3 regions of the Arthrobacter sp. Z4-13 genome follow, and region 2 is predicted to be linked to each of the others. Evidence: predicted binding sites of a transcription regulator. Region 2 holds the regulator's gene; each other region holds the start of a gene.
The links. Region 2 encodes HrcA, which represses chaperone genes, less so after heat shock. Its sites were predicted from a motif close to TTNGCACTCGNNNNNNNCGAGTGCNAA; they were not measured.
Positions count from the first base shown of each region.

Region 1 (4,739 bases), 670 kb from region 2:
AGCAAGACTTGGGAGCCGGTGGGGATTAGTGGCTGTGGCCTGCGTGCTCGTCTTCCTCGGCAGGCTTCTCCACAACGAGGGTCTCAGTGGTGAGAACCAGTGCAGCGATGGAGGCTGCGTTGCGGAGGGCTGCGCGGGTGACCTTGACCGGGTCGATGACACCGGCGGCGATCAGGTCTTCGTACTCGCCCGACTTGGCGTTGAAGCCGTTGTTGGTTTCGAGTTCGGCAACCTTGGCGGTGATGACGTAGCCATCGAAGCCGGCGTTCTGGGCGATCCAGCGCAGCGGCTGGACCAGCGCGCGGCGGACAATGCCCACAGCAGCGGCGGCGTCGCCTTCGAGTGCCTTTACGGCGGGGTCCTCGTCGAGGGCCTTCAATGCGTGGATCAGTGCGGAACCGCCACCGGCCACGATGCCTTCTTCGAGGGCAGCGCGGGTGGAGGACACTGCATCTTCGATGCGGTGCTTCTTTTCCTTCAGCTCAACCTCGGTGGCTGCGCCGACCTTGATCACGCCGATGCCGCCTGCGAGCTTGGCCAGGCGTTCCTGCAGCTTTTCCTTGTCCCAGTCGGAATCGGTGCGGGTCAGCTCGGCACGGAGCTGGGCAACGCGTGCAGCCACGTCTTCGGCCGAACCTGCGCCGTCAACGATGGTGGTGTTGTCCTTGGTGACCGTGATGCGGCGGGCAGTGCCCAGCACCTCAAGGCCCACGGTGTCCAGGCTCAGGCCCAGTTCCGGGGAGACAACCTGTGCACCGGTGAGGGTGGCGATGTCCTGCAGCATGGCCTTGCGGCGGTCGCCGAAGCCGGGAGCCTTGACGGCGACGACGTTCAGGGTGCCGCGGATGCGGTTGACGATCAGCGTGGACAGGGCCTCGCCGTCGACGTCTTCAGCGATGATGAACAGCGGCTTGGAGCTCTGCAGCGCCTTTTCCAGCAGCGGCAGGAATTCCTGGACGGAGGAGATCTTGCCCTGGTTGATCAGGATGAGGGCGTCCTCGAGGACTGCTTCCTGGCGTTCCGCGTCGGTGACAAAGTACGGGGACAGGTAGCCCTTGTCGAACTGCATGCCCTCGGTGAGGACCAGTTCGGTCTGCGTGGTGGAGGACTCCTCGATGGTGATCACACCATCCTTGCCAACCTTGCCGAATGCCTCGGCAAGGAGCTCGCCAACCTCTTCGCTTTGGGCGGAGATGGCTGCAACGCTGGCCACCTGGGTGCCTTCAACGGGGCGGGCGTTTTCCAGCAGGCGGGCGGCGACGGCTTCAACCGAAACTTCGATGCCGCGCTTGATCTGGCCGGGAGCGGCGCCTGCCGCTACGTTGCGCAGGCCTTCCTTGACCAGGGCCTGGGCCAGGACCGTGGCGGTGGTGGTGCCATCGCCGGCAACATCGTTGGTCTTGGTGGCAACTTCCTTGGCCAGCTGCGCGCCAAGGTTCTCGTACGGGTCGTCCAGCTCAACTTCGCGGGCGATGGTGACGCCGTCGTTCGTGATGGTGGGAGCGCCCCACTTCTTGTCCAGGACGACGTTGCGGCCGCGCGGGCCGAGCGTCACCTTGACGGTGTTGGCGAGCTTATCGATGCCGGCTTCAAGAGACCGGCGGGCAGCGTCATTAAACGCAAGCTGCTTTGCCATGGTTTTGTCCTTTCAAGACAGAACCCCGCGCAGCTGACCAGCAGAATGCAAGACCAGCGGCACGGGGATCCGGGAGTTACTTTACGACGATCGCCAGGACGTCGCGGGCGGACAGTACGAGGTACTCGGTGCCGCCGGTCTTGACTTCGGTTCCGCCGTACTTGGAGTAGATGACAACGTCACCGACTGCTACGTCCACCGGGACGCGGTTGCCGTCTTCGAAGCGGCCGGGGCCTACTGCAACAACTTCGCCTTCCTGGGGCTTCTCCTGCGCGGAGTCCGGGATGACCAGGCCGGAAGCCGTGGTCTGCTCGGCTTCGAGCGGGCGGACAACAATACGATCCTCAAGAGGCTTAATAGAGACCGACACTCGGACCTCTCCTTTTCGTCAGCAAATTCGTGGACTGGAAAGCTTTCCGCCCTGGCTGGCAAACCGTCGTCGCGGTGCCGGCAGCAGCCTGGCTGGCAGCTCTTCATGTGTTAGCACCCTCCTAGGGAGAGTGCTAATGAAGACTCTATGTAAGGGTTAGCACTCGGTCAAGGCGAGTGCCAGCGTTTCGTCATTGGAGTACTCGCGTCCGTGTAGATTTGACCGGTGCGAGCTGCCGTTTACCTCATCCTTGCCAACCTTTTCTGGGCCGGAAACTTTGTGGTTGGCCAGGCCGCCATGCGGACCATGGAGCCGCTCCAGCTCACGTTCTGGCGCTGGGTGCTTGCCGCCGTGCCGTTGCTGGTGCTGGCCCACTTTGTGGAGCGGCCGGACTGGCGGGCTGTCCTCCGCCGCTGGCCAATGCTGCTGCTCCTGAGCGCCCTGGGCATGAGCGGGTACACCCTGCTGCTCTACAGCGCCCTGCAGAGCACGTCTGCCCTCAACGCTTCACTGGTCACGGCTGCGAACCCGGCACTGATTATGGTGCTGGCCGTGGTCCTGCTCCGGGACAGGCCGCGCCCTCTTAGCTGGGTGGGGATCGGGCTGGGACTCCTTGGCGTCCTGCTGGTGCTCACCGGCGGCGAACTCCAGCGCCTGTTGACTTTCTCGATCAATAAGGGTGAACTGCTGATCCTCGGGGCCATCACCGTCTGGGGCCTGTACACCATCCTCGCCCGCCGGCTGGGCGTCCCCGCGATCACCTCCACGGCGGTCCAGGTGGCCATGGCGGCCGTTATCCTCAGCCCGCTCGCGCTCGTTACGGGCGCGAGCCTGCCGGAAACCCCTGCCGAGGGCTGGTCCCTCGCGTTCATCGCATTGTTTCCGTCGCTGGGTTCCTACCTGCTCTGGAACCTGGCCCTGAAGCGCACCACGGCGGCCAACGCAGGCAACTACCTGAACCTCATTGCCGTGTTCACCGCCATCATCACCGTAATCCTGGGCCAGCCCATCACTGTTCCGCAGGTCCTCGGCGGCGTCCTGGTTATTTCCGGGGTGCTGCTGACCAGTGCAGGCGGCAGGACGCCTCAGCGTCCCAGGTCGTCGAAGTCGACGTCTTCCGCGCCCTCGCCGTCGCGTGCCGGCGATTTCCGCGCCCGGTAAAGAACCACGGCTGCGGCAGCCGCGGCCAGCAGGGCGAAAACCAGAACGGCGATGCTGCCGGCCCGGGCGCCGTCGTACAGCCCGCGGATGTCCCGCGCTTCCTGGGTGTCACCCGCGATGTCATCACCGCCCACGGAGTAGACAGTGGCATTGAACGTATCCAGGAAGAAGATCACCAACAGGAGCCCGATGCACACCACCGCCACCAGGGATCCGGCGATCAGTGCCGGCCGGGCGAATGTGGCGGGGCCCCTGTCCCGGGTTGGTTCTCTGGACTGGGGGCCTGCGCTCTCTTTCATGGTTTCAACACTATCCGCATCCCGCCAGGCGCCCCTCCACTAGGCTGGAAGGCATGTCTCAAGCTCCCCAGGACCAGATCGCGCCGCTGCTCACCCCCGAGGGTTGGGACCTTTTGGCGTCCTTGGGCCCCTACCAGGAGGACAAGTCGTTCGAGCTCAACTCAGCCCTGCGCAAGGCCGGGCACTCCCCCGCACTGGTCTCCGCGGTCCTGACCCAGTCCCGGCTCCGCACCCGGGCTGAGGCAAAGTTCGGTGAGTTCGCCCGCAGCATGCTGTTCACCCAGGCAGGCCTGGAGCAAGCAACCAGGCTCAGCGTGGCCGCGCGCCACGCCCAGCGGTTTGCAGAGGCCGGAATCAGCCACGTAGCGGACCTGGGCTGCGGCCTGGCCGCCGACTCGCTGGCGCTGGCGTCGATGGACATCAAAGTCACAGCGGTGGAGATGGACGAAACCACTGCAGCCTGCGCCACGGTGAACCTCATCCCCTTTTCCAATGCCACGGTGGTCCACGCAGATGCCACCGCCGTTCCGTTGGAGGGTATCGACGGCGTCTGGCTGGACCCTGCCCGGCGGGTCACCTCCACGTCCGGCACCAAGCGCATCTGGGACCCCGAGGCCTTCTCTCCACCGTTGTCCTTTGTTCAATCCGTGGCGGCGTCCGGCCGGGCAGTCGGAGTGAAGATGGGGCCGGGAATGCCCCATGACTCCGTGCCGGCTGGCTGTGAAGCGCAGTGGGTTTCCGTGTCCGGCGATGTCACCGAGGTGGCGCTGTGGTTCAACTCCGTACAGCGCCCCGGCATCCGCCGGGCAGCGCTGGTTCTGGGTTCCGGAGGTGCGGCCGAGATCACCAGCGGCGAGGATTTCGGCGCGGGTCCCGCCGCCCCGGTGGGTCCGGTGGAGGGCTACCTGTACGAGCCCGACGGTGCCGTGATCCGCGCTGGGCTGGTGGCCGACGTCGCGCTGCAGCTGGGCGGGCAGTTGGTGGATGAACACATCGCCTATATCTGCGCCCCGAAGCTGGTGGACACTCCCTTCGCCCGGGCCTACAAGGTCCTGGACGTCATGCCGTACAACGTCAAGGCACTCAAGGCGTGGGTGAAGGCGGAGGGCATCGGGGTGCTGGACATCAAGAAGCGCGGCACCGCCGTCACCCCTGAAGAGCTCCGCAAACAGCTTCTCCCAGCAGGGAAAAAGGCCGGTAACAAAACGGCCACCCTGGTCCTGACCCGCATCGGGGAGGACCGGGTGGTCATCGTGGTGGAACCCGTCTAAAA
Region 1 is NZ_CP096459.1:2,719,080-2,723,818, forward strand. Features, by position in the region: gene groL (chaperonin GroEL) at 26-1,636, opposite strand; gene groES (co-chaperone GroES) at 1,713-2,006, opposite strand; gene M1E07_RS14275 (DMT family transporter) at 2,232-3,167, shown strand; gene M1E07_RS14280 (hypothetical protein) at 3,092-3,466, opposite strand; gene M1E07_RS14285 (THUMP-like domain-containing protein) at 3,520-4,737, shown strand.
Region 1: a site for HrcA is predicted at 2,163-2,189, ahead of groES (co-chaperone GroES). Genes of this name have one in related genera too.

Region 2 (4,739 bases):
CAAGGACGTCATCACGGTGGACCTGTCGGAGGATGCCTTCAACAGCAACCTCGACGCCGACATGGCGGCCCGGGCCGTCCAGCAGCTGGTCTACACGGCTACCGCGGCGGCTGCGAGTTCGGGGCTGATCGACTCCGGGCAGCAGATCCGCGTCCGGATCCTCGTGGACGGACACACCGAGTACGTCGCCTTCAACCACGTGCAGTTGGGCTCCCCCATGGCCCGCGCATCGGGACTCGTGGCCCCCGTATGGATTATCGACCCCCAGGAAAACGTTGAAGTGGCCGACGGCAGCGTCAAGATCACGGGGCGAAGCACCGTGCCGGGAGGCAAGCTCCGCTGGCAGATCCTGCAGTCCGGGGACGACGGGAGCAAGACTCCCTTCCTCACCGGTGAAACAACGGCAGCCGCGGATCCGGCCCAGGCGGGGGTATTCACCCTGGCCCTCACCCTGCCCGAGGGTGACTTCGAGTTGCGGGTGGCGCAGGCCTCAAACCCGGAGGGCCAGGAGGACGGCAGCGAAGACACCCGGAGCTTCAGGGTCCGTTAGCCCCCGCTCTTGCCGCTGCTCAGAGTACCGGCGCGGCCCAGCGGCCAAGGACGTCGCTAGCCAGAACCACGGCCGCAGGACCGGCTGTTGATGAGCGCAGCACATGGTGCCCCAGGAGGGCCGTCACGGCACCCTGGCCGCACAGCCTTGTCACTTCACGCTGGCTGATGCCGCCCTCGGGTCCGACGATCAAGAGCACTTCCTGTACTTCGCCGGAAGGCCCGGTTTCCAGCCACGTCTCCAGGACGGCCCGCAGCGGGCGAACGGCGTCCTCGTGAAGGACAACAGCAAGGCCGGCCGCCTCCACGGCGGTGGCGAGGCCGGCAGTGTCGACGGCGGCCCGCACCTCGGGGACCCAGGCACGGCGTGCCTGCTTGGCCGCGGCGGTGACAACGGACTGCCATTTTGCGTGCGCCCTGGCTGCCCGGTCACCTTTCCAGCGCACGATGGAACGTTCGGACTGCCATGGAATGACGGCGTCGATCCCCAGTTCGGTGGCCGTCTCGATCGCAAGCTCGTCCCGGTCCCCCTTAGCCAGGGCCTGGACCAGCACCAGCCTGGTGCGTGGTTGGTCCTCAACAACAACAGATGCGCATTCCACTTCGAGTCCGGAGGAGGAAGCGGCGGTAACCTTGCCGCTCATCCTGGTGCCGGCGCCGTCCACTATGTCCACCGCCTCGCCCGGAGCGAGCCGCTTAACCGTAACCGCGTGGCGCGCCTCGGGTCCCTCGAGGACAAAGATCCCTTCCGGCACCACCCGGTCCAAAGACCCGGGCGCGGTGAAAAAGACGGGGTTGCTCACCGCTACAGATTACCGAGCCGGTCCCGGAGCTTGGCGAACATGCCGCCGCTGGCAGCAAGCTTGCCCTCCGTGATCTGCTCGCCGCGGAGTTTGGCAAGCTGGCGCAACAGGTCTTCCTGCGCCGGATCGAGCCTCGCCGGCGTCTCGACCTGCAGATGGACCTTCAGGTCGCCGCGGCCGTACCCGCGCAGGTGGGTAACACCCAGGCCGCGCAGGGTAATGATTTCTCCGGACTGGGTGCCGGCCTTGACATCGATGTCCTGGGCGCCGTCGAAGGTCTCCAGGGTCACGTCGGTTCCCAGGGCAGCTGCCGTCATGGGGATGTTCAGGGTAGCGTGCAGGTCGTCACCTTCCCGGACGTAGGTGGCGTCGTTGTTGACGCGGATCTCCACGTAGAGGTCGCCGGCCGGGCCGCCGGCGGGACCGGCTTCGCCCTGGCCGGAAAGCTGGATGCGCGTCCCGGTGGCCACGCCTGCAGGAACCTTGATGGTCAGGGAACGACGGCTGCGGATCCTGCCCTGCCCGCTGCACTCGTTGCAGGGGTCCTTGATGACGGTTCCAAAACCTTCGCAGGTGCCGCACGGCGCGGCGGTCATCACCTGGCCGAGGATGGAACGCACGGCGCGCTGGACCTGGCCGCTGCCGCCGCAGATATCGCAGCGCTCAGGGTGGGTTCCGGGACGGCAGCACGAGCCCTCACAGGTGGGGCAAACCACTGCCGTGTCCACCTCGAGCTTCTTGTTGACCCCGAACACGGCGTCACGGAGCTCGATCCGGACGCTGATGAGCGCATCCTGCCCGCGCCGGACCCTCGATGCTGGGCCGGTGGTGCCACCGGCGCCGAAGAAGGTGTCAAAGATGTCCTGGAACGCGAAGCCCTGCCCGGCGTACGCTCCGCCGCCGAACCCGTTGTCCGTGCCGTTCTCGTTGCCTGTGGTGTCATAGACCCGCCGCTTCTGGGGGTCCGAGAGAACTTCGTAGGCGTGGGTCACTGCCTTGAAGCGGTCCGCAACATCCTCACCGGGATTGACGTCCGGGTGAAGGGTCCGGGCCAGCTTGCGGTAGGCCTTCTTGATCTCTTCCCCGGTGGCATCCGGTGCGACTCCAAGGACTTCGTAGTGGCTGCTCAAAGTTCGTATCTCTTCCTTGTTGTTCTGCCTGCAGTCGTACTGCATACACTGCTGTGCGCCTTTCGGCGCCGTACTGCGGTCAGGGTCCCAAAATCCGTGACAGGTAACGGGCCACAGCCCTGACCGCCGCCATGGTGGTGGGGTAGTCCATCCTGGTGGGACCCAGCACGCCAATCTTGGCGACGCTGTCGGGACCATAGCCCGTAGCTACGACGGAAGCCTCCGCCAGACCGTCGTAGGGGTTTTCGCGGCCAATGCTCACGGCCACTCCGCGATGGTCCTGGGCCATCTCGCTCAGCAGGCGCAGCATCACCACCTGCTCCTCGAGGGCCTCCAGCACCGGCCCGATGCTCAGCGGAAAGTCAACGTTTGAACGGGCCAGGTTGGCCGTGCCGGCCATTACCATGCGGTCCTCGCGGCTGCTGTGGGCCAAACCCTCAAGCCCATGCGCCAGCGCCTGGGCTGCCTGCCGCTGTCCGGGGGCGACGCCGGACACCACTCCCGTGAGGGACTGTCCAAGCTGGGCCAAGGGAGTTCCGGCGAGTGACCCGAGGAACCGGCCACGCAGCGCAGCGATGGCGTCATCCGCCAGGTCCTGCCCGACGTCGATGACCCGTTGTTCAACCTTGCCGCTGTTGGCAATCAGCACCACCAGCACCTTGCGCGGGGCAAGGAGAACAAATTCGATGTGACGGACCAGTGCCCGGTTGAGGTGCGGATACTGGACCACCGCCACCTGGTTTGTCAGTTGCGACAGGAGCCGGACGGTGCGCTCCAGGACGTCGTCAAGGTCATCCGCACCTTCCAGCAGTGACTGGATGGCCCGCCGCTCCGCTTGGGACAAGGGCTTTACCGCGGAAATCTGGTCGACGAAGAGCCGGTAGCCCTTGTCCGTGGGGATGCGGCCTGCACTGGTGTGCGGGGCGGTGATCAGTCCCTCGTCTTCAAGCGCGGCCATGTCATTGCGGATGGTTGCGCTGGAAACGCCGAGATGGTGCCTCTCCACCAGGGCCTTGGACCCCACGGGCTCCCGGGAGTGGACGTAGTCCTCCACGATTGCCCGCAGTACTTCCAGTTTCCGTGGCTCGCTCACACTCCACCTCCATCCAGGGTTCAGGGCAGCCGTTCCGCCCGCACCGTGTCTCTACAGGGGTTAGCACTCGACATGCCTAAGTGCTAACAGTCTATTATGACTCTCCCCGTTGTTAGCATTGGTACCGCTCCGGGCGGAAATTCGGGGCCGTGACCGAGCGTGAGGCGGAGTGATTCCATGCATTACCAGAACTGGGGAGCCCAGGACCTGTCCGCACCTTCACGGACGAAACTGCCCGAGGTACCCGTGGAGCGTGGCATGGTGCTGGAGGACGTCCAGTCCGGCTGGGTAGGCGCGGTGACCCGGGTGGAGAAATCGGGAGGCATGCATGTGGTGGCCCTGGAGGACCGCCGCGGCAAGTCACGGTCCTTCCGGCTGGGATTCGGATTCCTCCTCGAAGGCCAGGCAATCCGCCTGCTGCCGCCCGCCCCGCGGCCGGCGGCAGGCACGGGCACCGCCCCCGGCCGGACGGCGTCGGGCTCTGTCCGTGTGGCAGGGCAGAGAGCCCAGGTTGCCAAGGCGAGCCGCATCTGGGTGGAGGGAAAGCACGACGCCGAACTGGTCGAGAAGGTGTGGGGAGATGACCTCCGGGTGGAAGGTATCGTCGTCGAACCCCTCCACGGCATTGACGACCTCACTGCTGCTGTGGCCGATTTCAAACCCGGCCCGGGCCGGCGCCTGGGGGTACTCGTCGACCATCTGGTGCCCGACTCAAAGGAGTCCCGCATCGCCGAATCGGTGATGGCCTCTCCCGGGGCCGCGGGAAACGTGCTCATCGTGGGACACCCCTATGTTGACGTGTGGCAGGCGATCCGGCCGGCTGTCCTGGGTATCGAGAAATGGCCGGTAGTACCGCGCGGGCAGGACTGGAAGACCGGCATCCTCGCAGCCTTCGGCTGGCCGCACGAGACCAAAGAGGACATTGGCCTCGGCTGGCAGAAGCTTCTGGGCGCCGTCCGGAGTTACGCGGACCTGGAGGCGTCGCTGCTGGGCAGGGTGGAGGAAGTCATCGACTTCCTTACCGTCCCCTGAACACTTGGCGCGCCAGATTCACGCATGCGTGCCCCTATCCGGTGGATGAGGTCAGGCATAACCGCTGCACCCAGTATTCTTGGTATTGCGGTGTCCGCCGATCGCAGGACCGGCAGCAGACATGGCATTTCT
Region 2 is NZ_CP096459.1:2,047,436-2,052,174, forward strand. Features, by position in the region: gene M1E07_RS11140 (GerMN domain-containing protein) at 1-550, shown strand, start outside; gene M1E07_RS11145 (16S rRNA (uracil(1498)-N(3))-methyltransferase) at 570-1,352, opposite strand; gene dnaJ (molecular chaperone DnaJ) at 1,355-2,482, opposite strand; gene hrcA (heat-inducible transcriptional repressor HrcA) at 2,562-3,575, opposite strand; gene M1E07_RS11160 (DUF3097 domain-containing protein) at 3,753-4,607, shown strand.

Region 3 (4,739 bases), 1.3 Mb from region 2:
GACGTCATCCAGATGGACCAGAAGTACATTGCTGAATACGGTGGACGCGGGGCCCTGCTGGATCTGTCCAAGCAGGACGGCATTGATACATCGAAGCTGGACAAGGAAGCGTTGGCTTCGGGCCAGTATAACGACGCCCAGTACGGCCTGAGCACCGGCCAGAACGCCTACGTCCTCATGGCCAACACGAAGGTCTTCGAGGCGGCCAAAGTGCCCCTGCCGGACGACACCAAGTGGACCTGGGACGAATTCATGGCGACTGCGTCCAAGATCAGCGCCGCTGGAGACGGGAAGAACTATGGCGCTGCATACGGCAGCAATGAGGCTGACCTGATCATTTGGCTGCGCCAGCACGGCGAGAACCTCTACTCAGGGGACGGCAAGCTGGACTTCGACACCGCCACGGCCGCGTCCTTCTGGGAGCGCCTGAAGGAGCAGCGTGATTCGAAGGCGAGCCCGCAGGCCACCGTCGCCACCGAAGACGCCGGAGCAGGGCTTGAGGAAAGCCTCTTCGGCACCAACAGGGTGGGCATGGCGTGGTGGTGGACCAACCAGCTCGGCTCACTGGAGGCGACCACCGGCAGCAGCATCAAAATGCTCCGTGCGCCCAGCAACGACGGCTCTTCGGCAGGCAACGGCATGTACTACAAGCCCACCATGTTCTGGTCAGCTTCTTCACGGTCCAAGCACCCGGAAGCCGCCGCCACCTTCATCAACTACCTGGCCAACAGCCCTGAAGCCGGAGCCATCCTGATGACGGACCGGGGCGTACCCACCAACCCGGAGATCGTTGAAAGCATTACTCCTGCCCTGAAGCCTGCGGACACCACCGTGGTCAGCTTCCTGAAGAACATCGCCCCCGACATGAAGGAAGCACCGCCCGTTCCCCCGGTGGGCGCCGGCAGCGTGCAGAACGTCATCAAGCGGTACACCGATGAGGTCCTCTACGACCGTCTCACGCCGCAGGCAGCCGCAGAAGCATTCAAAAAGGAAGTTGAAGGAATGCTGGCCGGCGCCAGGTAACAGCGCCAGCGCAACCGCCGGGACCGATCAAAGGATCCGGGCATAAAAAATGCGGCCCCTCGGGAGGGGGCCGCATTTTTTGTTTTGCGGGACAGGCCCTGCAGGGGAAGCCTAGAAGCCGCCCATGCCGCCCATGTCGTCGCCGCCGCCAACCGGAGCGGCGTTCTTCTCCGGCTTGTCAGCCACGACTGCTTCGGTGGTGAGGAACAGGCCGGCAATGGAAGCCGCGTTCTGCAGGGCAGAGCGGGTTACCTTGACGGGGTCGTTAACACCGGCGGCCAGCAGGTCGACGTATTCGCCGGTTGCGGCGTTCAGGCCGTGGCCGGCGGGCAGGCCGCGGACCTTGTCGACTACAACACCCGGCTCCATGCCGGCGTTGAAGGCGATCTGCTTCAGCGGTGCATCGATGGCAACGCGGACGATGTTCGCGCCCGTTGCCTCGTCACCGGAAAGCTGCAGGTTGGCGAATGCCTTGGCGCCAGCCTGGATGAGGGCCACGCCGCCACCGGCTACGATGCCTTCTTCAACGGCAGCCTTTGCGTTGCGCACTGCGTCTTCGATGCGGTGCTTGCGCTCCTTGAGCTCAACCTCGGTTGCGGCTCCGGCCTTGATGACTGCCACGCCGCCGGCCAGCTTGGCCAGGCGCTCCTGCAGCTTCTCGCGGTCGTAGTCGGAATCCGAGTTCTCGATTTCGGCGCGGATCTGCGAGACGCGGCCGGCGATCTGGTCGGCGTCGCCGGCACCTTCGACGATGGTGGTCTCATCCTTGGTGACAACAACCTTGCGTGCCTTGCCCAGGAGTTCCAGGCCGGCAGTCTCCAGCTTGAGGCCAACTTCCTCGGCGATGACCTGGCCACCGGTGAGGACGGCAATGTCGGCAAGCTGCGCCTTGCGGCGGTCGCCGAAGCCCGGGGCCTTGACGGCGACGGACTTGAAGGTGCCGCGGATCTTGTTGACGATCAGCGTGGCCAGGGCCTCGCCCTCGATGTCCTCGGCGATGATCAGCAGCGGCTTGTTGGACTGCATGACCTTTTCGAGGACAGCAACCAGTTCCTTGACGTTGGAGATCTTGGAGTTGACGATCAGGATGTACGGATCCTCAAGGACCGTTTCCTGGCGCTCAGTGTCGGTGACGAAGTAGGCGGAGATGTAGCCCTTGTCGAAGCGCATGCCTTCGGTGAGCTCAAGCTCCAGGCCGAAGGTGTTGGACTCCTCGACCGTGATGACGCCTTCCTTGCCCACCTTGTCCAAGGCTTCGGCGATGAGGGCACCGATTTCGTCGTCACCGGCGGAGATGGAAGCCGTAGCGGCGATCTCTTCCTTGGTTTCGATTTCCTTGGCGGAGTTCAGCAGCTCGGCCGTAACGGCCTCGACTGCCTTTTCGATGCCGCGCTTAAGGGACAGCGGGTCGGCGCCGGCAGCAACGTTGCGCAGGCCTTCCTTCACCAGTGCCTGCGCCAGCACGGTAGCCGTGGTGGTGCCGTCGCCAGCGACGTCATCGGTCTTCTTGGCAACTTCCTTGACCAGCTCGGCGCCGATCTTCTCGTAAGGATCGTCCAGCTCGATCTCCTTGGCGATGGAAACACCATCGTTGGTGATCGTGGGGGCGCCCCACTTCTTCTCGAGGACGACGTTGCGTCCACGCGGGCCGAGGGTGACCTTAACGGCGTCGGCGAGGGTGTTCAGGCCCCGCTCAAGGCCGCGGCGTGCCTCTTCATCAAATGCAATGATCTTGGCCATAACGGCAATAGTCCTTTCGGGACAGTCGTTAAGATTGAACCTTCGCTGCAGTGCCCGCGACGGACGATCCTTGACCGTTGGCCTCTGTATGCCTCCGGCTGCGGATCTCACTCCAGTTAGGTGTTTCTTCGCTCGTCGACCGGTGCAGAGCCCGCTGGCCGGAACCAGCTTTGCTTAGCAGTCGGTGCGTCAGAGTGCTAACTCAATAATTAGCACTCCCCACGTGAGAGTGCAAGCGAAAGAAGACGGAATGCGGTGGCGCCGGGGAGCAGGGGCGAGGTTCAGTCCGAAGCCCGCCCCGCCGTCTCCAGGCCGCTCCGTGCGGGAATATTGTCGGCTCCGTACCTGAAGACGGTGAAAGTGCCCGTGGTGATGTCTCCGTTGTCGTCGAAAGCAATCTGCCCTGACTCGCCGTCGTAATTGGCATCCGGCCCGGTTTTCAGGCGTGTCAGGCAGTCCTTGTAGGACAGGCAGGGTTCCGCTGCCCCGTCCCCCGCTGAACCCTCCGCGGCTCCTCCCGAAACACCGATCAGGTTGGCGGCAATTGACCGGCCGGCGTCGTCCTGGGCCGTTGCAGCGGCCAGGGCAGCAACGGTCACTGCGTCATAGGCTTCGGCGGCGAAAGACAGGTCCTTCAACGCGGGGTCCACCGCCAGGAGCTTCGCCTGGAAACCGGCGTCCGGAAGCTGTCCGGGAACCACGGCCCGGGCGCCCTCCAGGTACCCCGCTGCCAGGCCCGAACCATAGCGGCCGAAGGCGCCGTCGCTGAGGATGAGCTGCTTCCCGTCAACACCCGAGTTGGCCAGCTCCGCGAGGGCGCCCTGCGCACCATCGCGGGCTATGACAATAACGGCGCCTGGTCCAGCCTTACCGGCGACATCGGCCGCGCTGCCCGCGTCGCCCGGCTTGAAGCCGGCACTGGCCAGCACGTCCACGCCCGCCTGTTCGGCAGAGGCGGCGACCGCGTCCGAAAGGTCCTTGCCGTAGGAACCCTCCTGGTACAGCACCGCGACCGACGTGGCGCCGGCGTCCCTGGCCAGCTTCACCAGGACGGGACCCTGCGCGACGTCGGCCGGTGCGGTCCGAAAGTAATAGCCGCCGCTGCTGATACTGCTGAGCCCAACGGCAGTGTTGGCGGGCGAGATCAGCGGCGTGCGGGAACGGGAGAGGACATCGATCGCCGCTGCGGCGTGGCTTGAATCGGTGGGGCCGATGACGACGTCCGCCTTTGCGGCGACCAGCGCCTGGGCCTGCTCCGCGGCACCCTGCCCAGCGTCGGCGGGAAGGAGCTCCACCGGCCTCCCCTTGTGGCCGCCGGCCGCATTGATTTCCTGCACGGCGAGCTTGGCGGCGGCAAGTTGCGGGGCATTCAGGAAGGCGTTTTGGCCGGTATTGTCCAGGATCAGTCCCACGCGAAGGCTGCCGTCACCGGAAGCCTCTGCCGCTTCCACCCGGGCATTGCCGGTGGTCCCCGAACAGGCGGTCACGGCCAGGGCAGAGCACAGGGCAGCCATTGAAAGCGCCCGGGAGACGTTTGCAGGGCGGCGGTTCAGATCATTCACTCGGCGGGCCGGACGCTTTCAGCCTGCGGACCCTTCTCGCCTTCGCCCACTTCGAGCTCCACCCGCTGGCCCTCATCCAGGGCCCGGTAACCTTCACCCTGGATGGCCGACCAATGGACAAAGATGTCATCGCCGGAGCCGTCAACGGTGATGAAGCCGTAGCCCTTTTCAGCGTTGAACCATTTGACGGTTCCCTGTGCCATGCTGACCACTCTTTCCGTTGTGTCCGGGTGCCCACGCCGCTGTGTGCCGACCGGCTCCAACCGCACCTAAAAATCACTCTAGCCAATGCCTGACCGGGGCCGCCCGGATGCGGCGGGACCGCCCACAAAAGTTATTCAGGCGTAACCCCCCACACGGGATGCGGCCACAGCGGCCCAGCGTTTACACGTAGCCGGGCCCCAGCACTACAAC
Region 3 is NZ_CP096459.1:700,064-704,802, reverse strand. Features, by position in the region: gene M1E07_RS05190 (ABC transporter substrate-binding protein) at 1-1,023, shown strand, start outside; gene groL (chaperonin GroEL) at 1,135-2,763, opposite strand; gene M1E07_RS05180 (ABC transporter substrate-binding protein) at 3,045-4,277, opposite strand; gene M1E07_RS05175 (cold-shock protein) at 4,322-4,528, opposite strand; gene M1E07_RS05170 (LytR C-terminal domain-containing protein) at 4,710-4,739, opposite strand, start outside.
Region 3: a site for HrcA is predicted at 2,938-2,964, ahead of groL (chaperonin GroEL). Genes of this name have one in related genera too.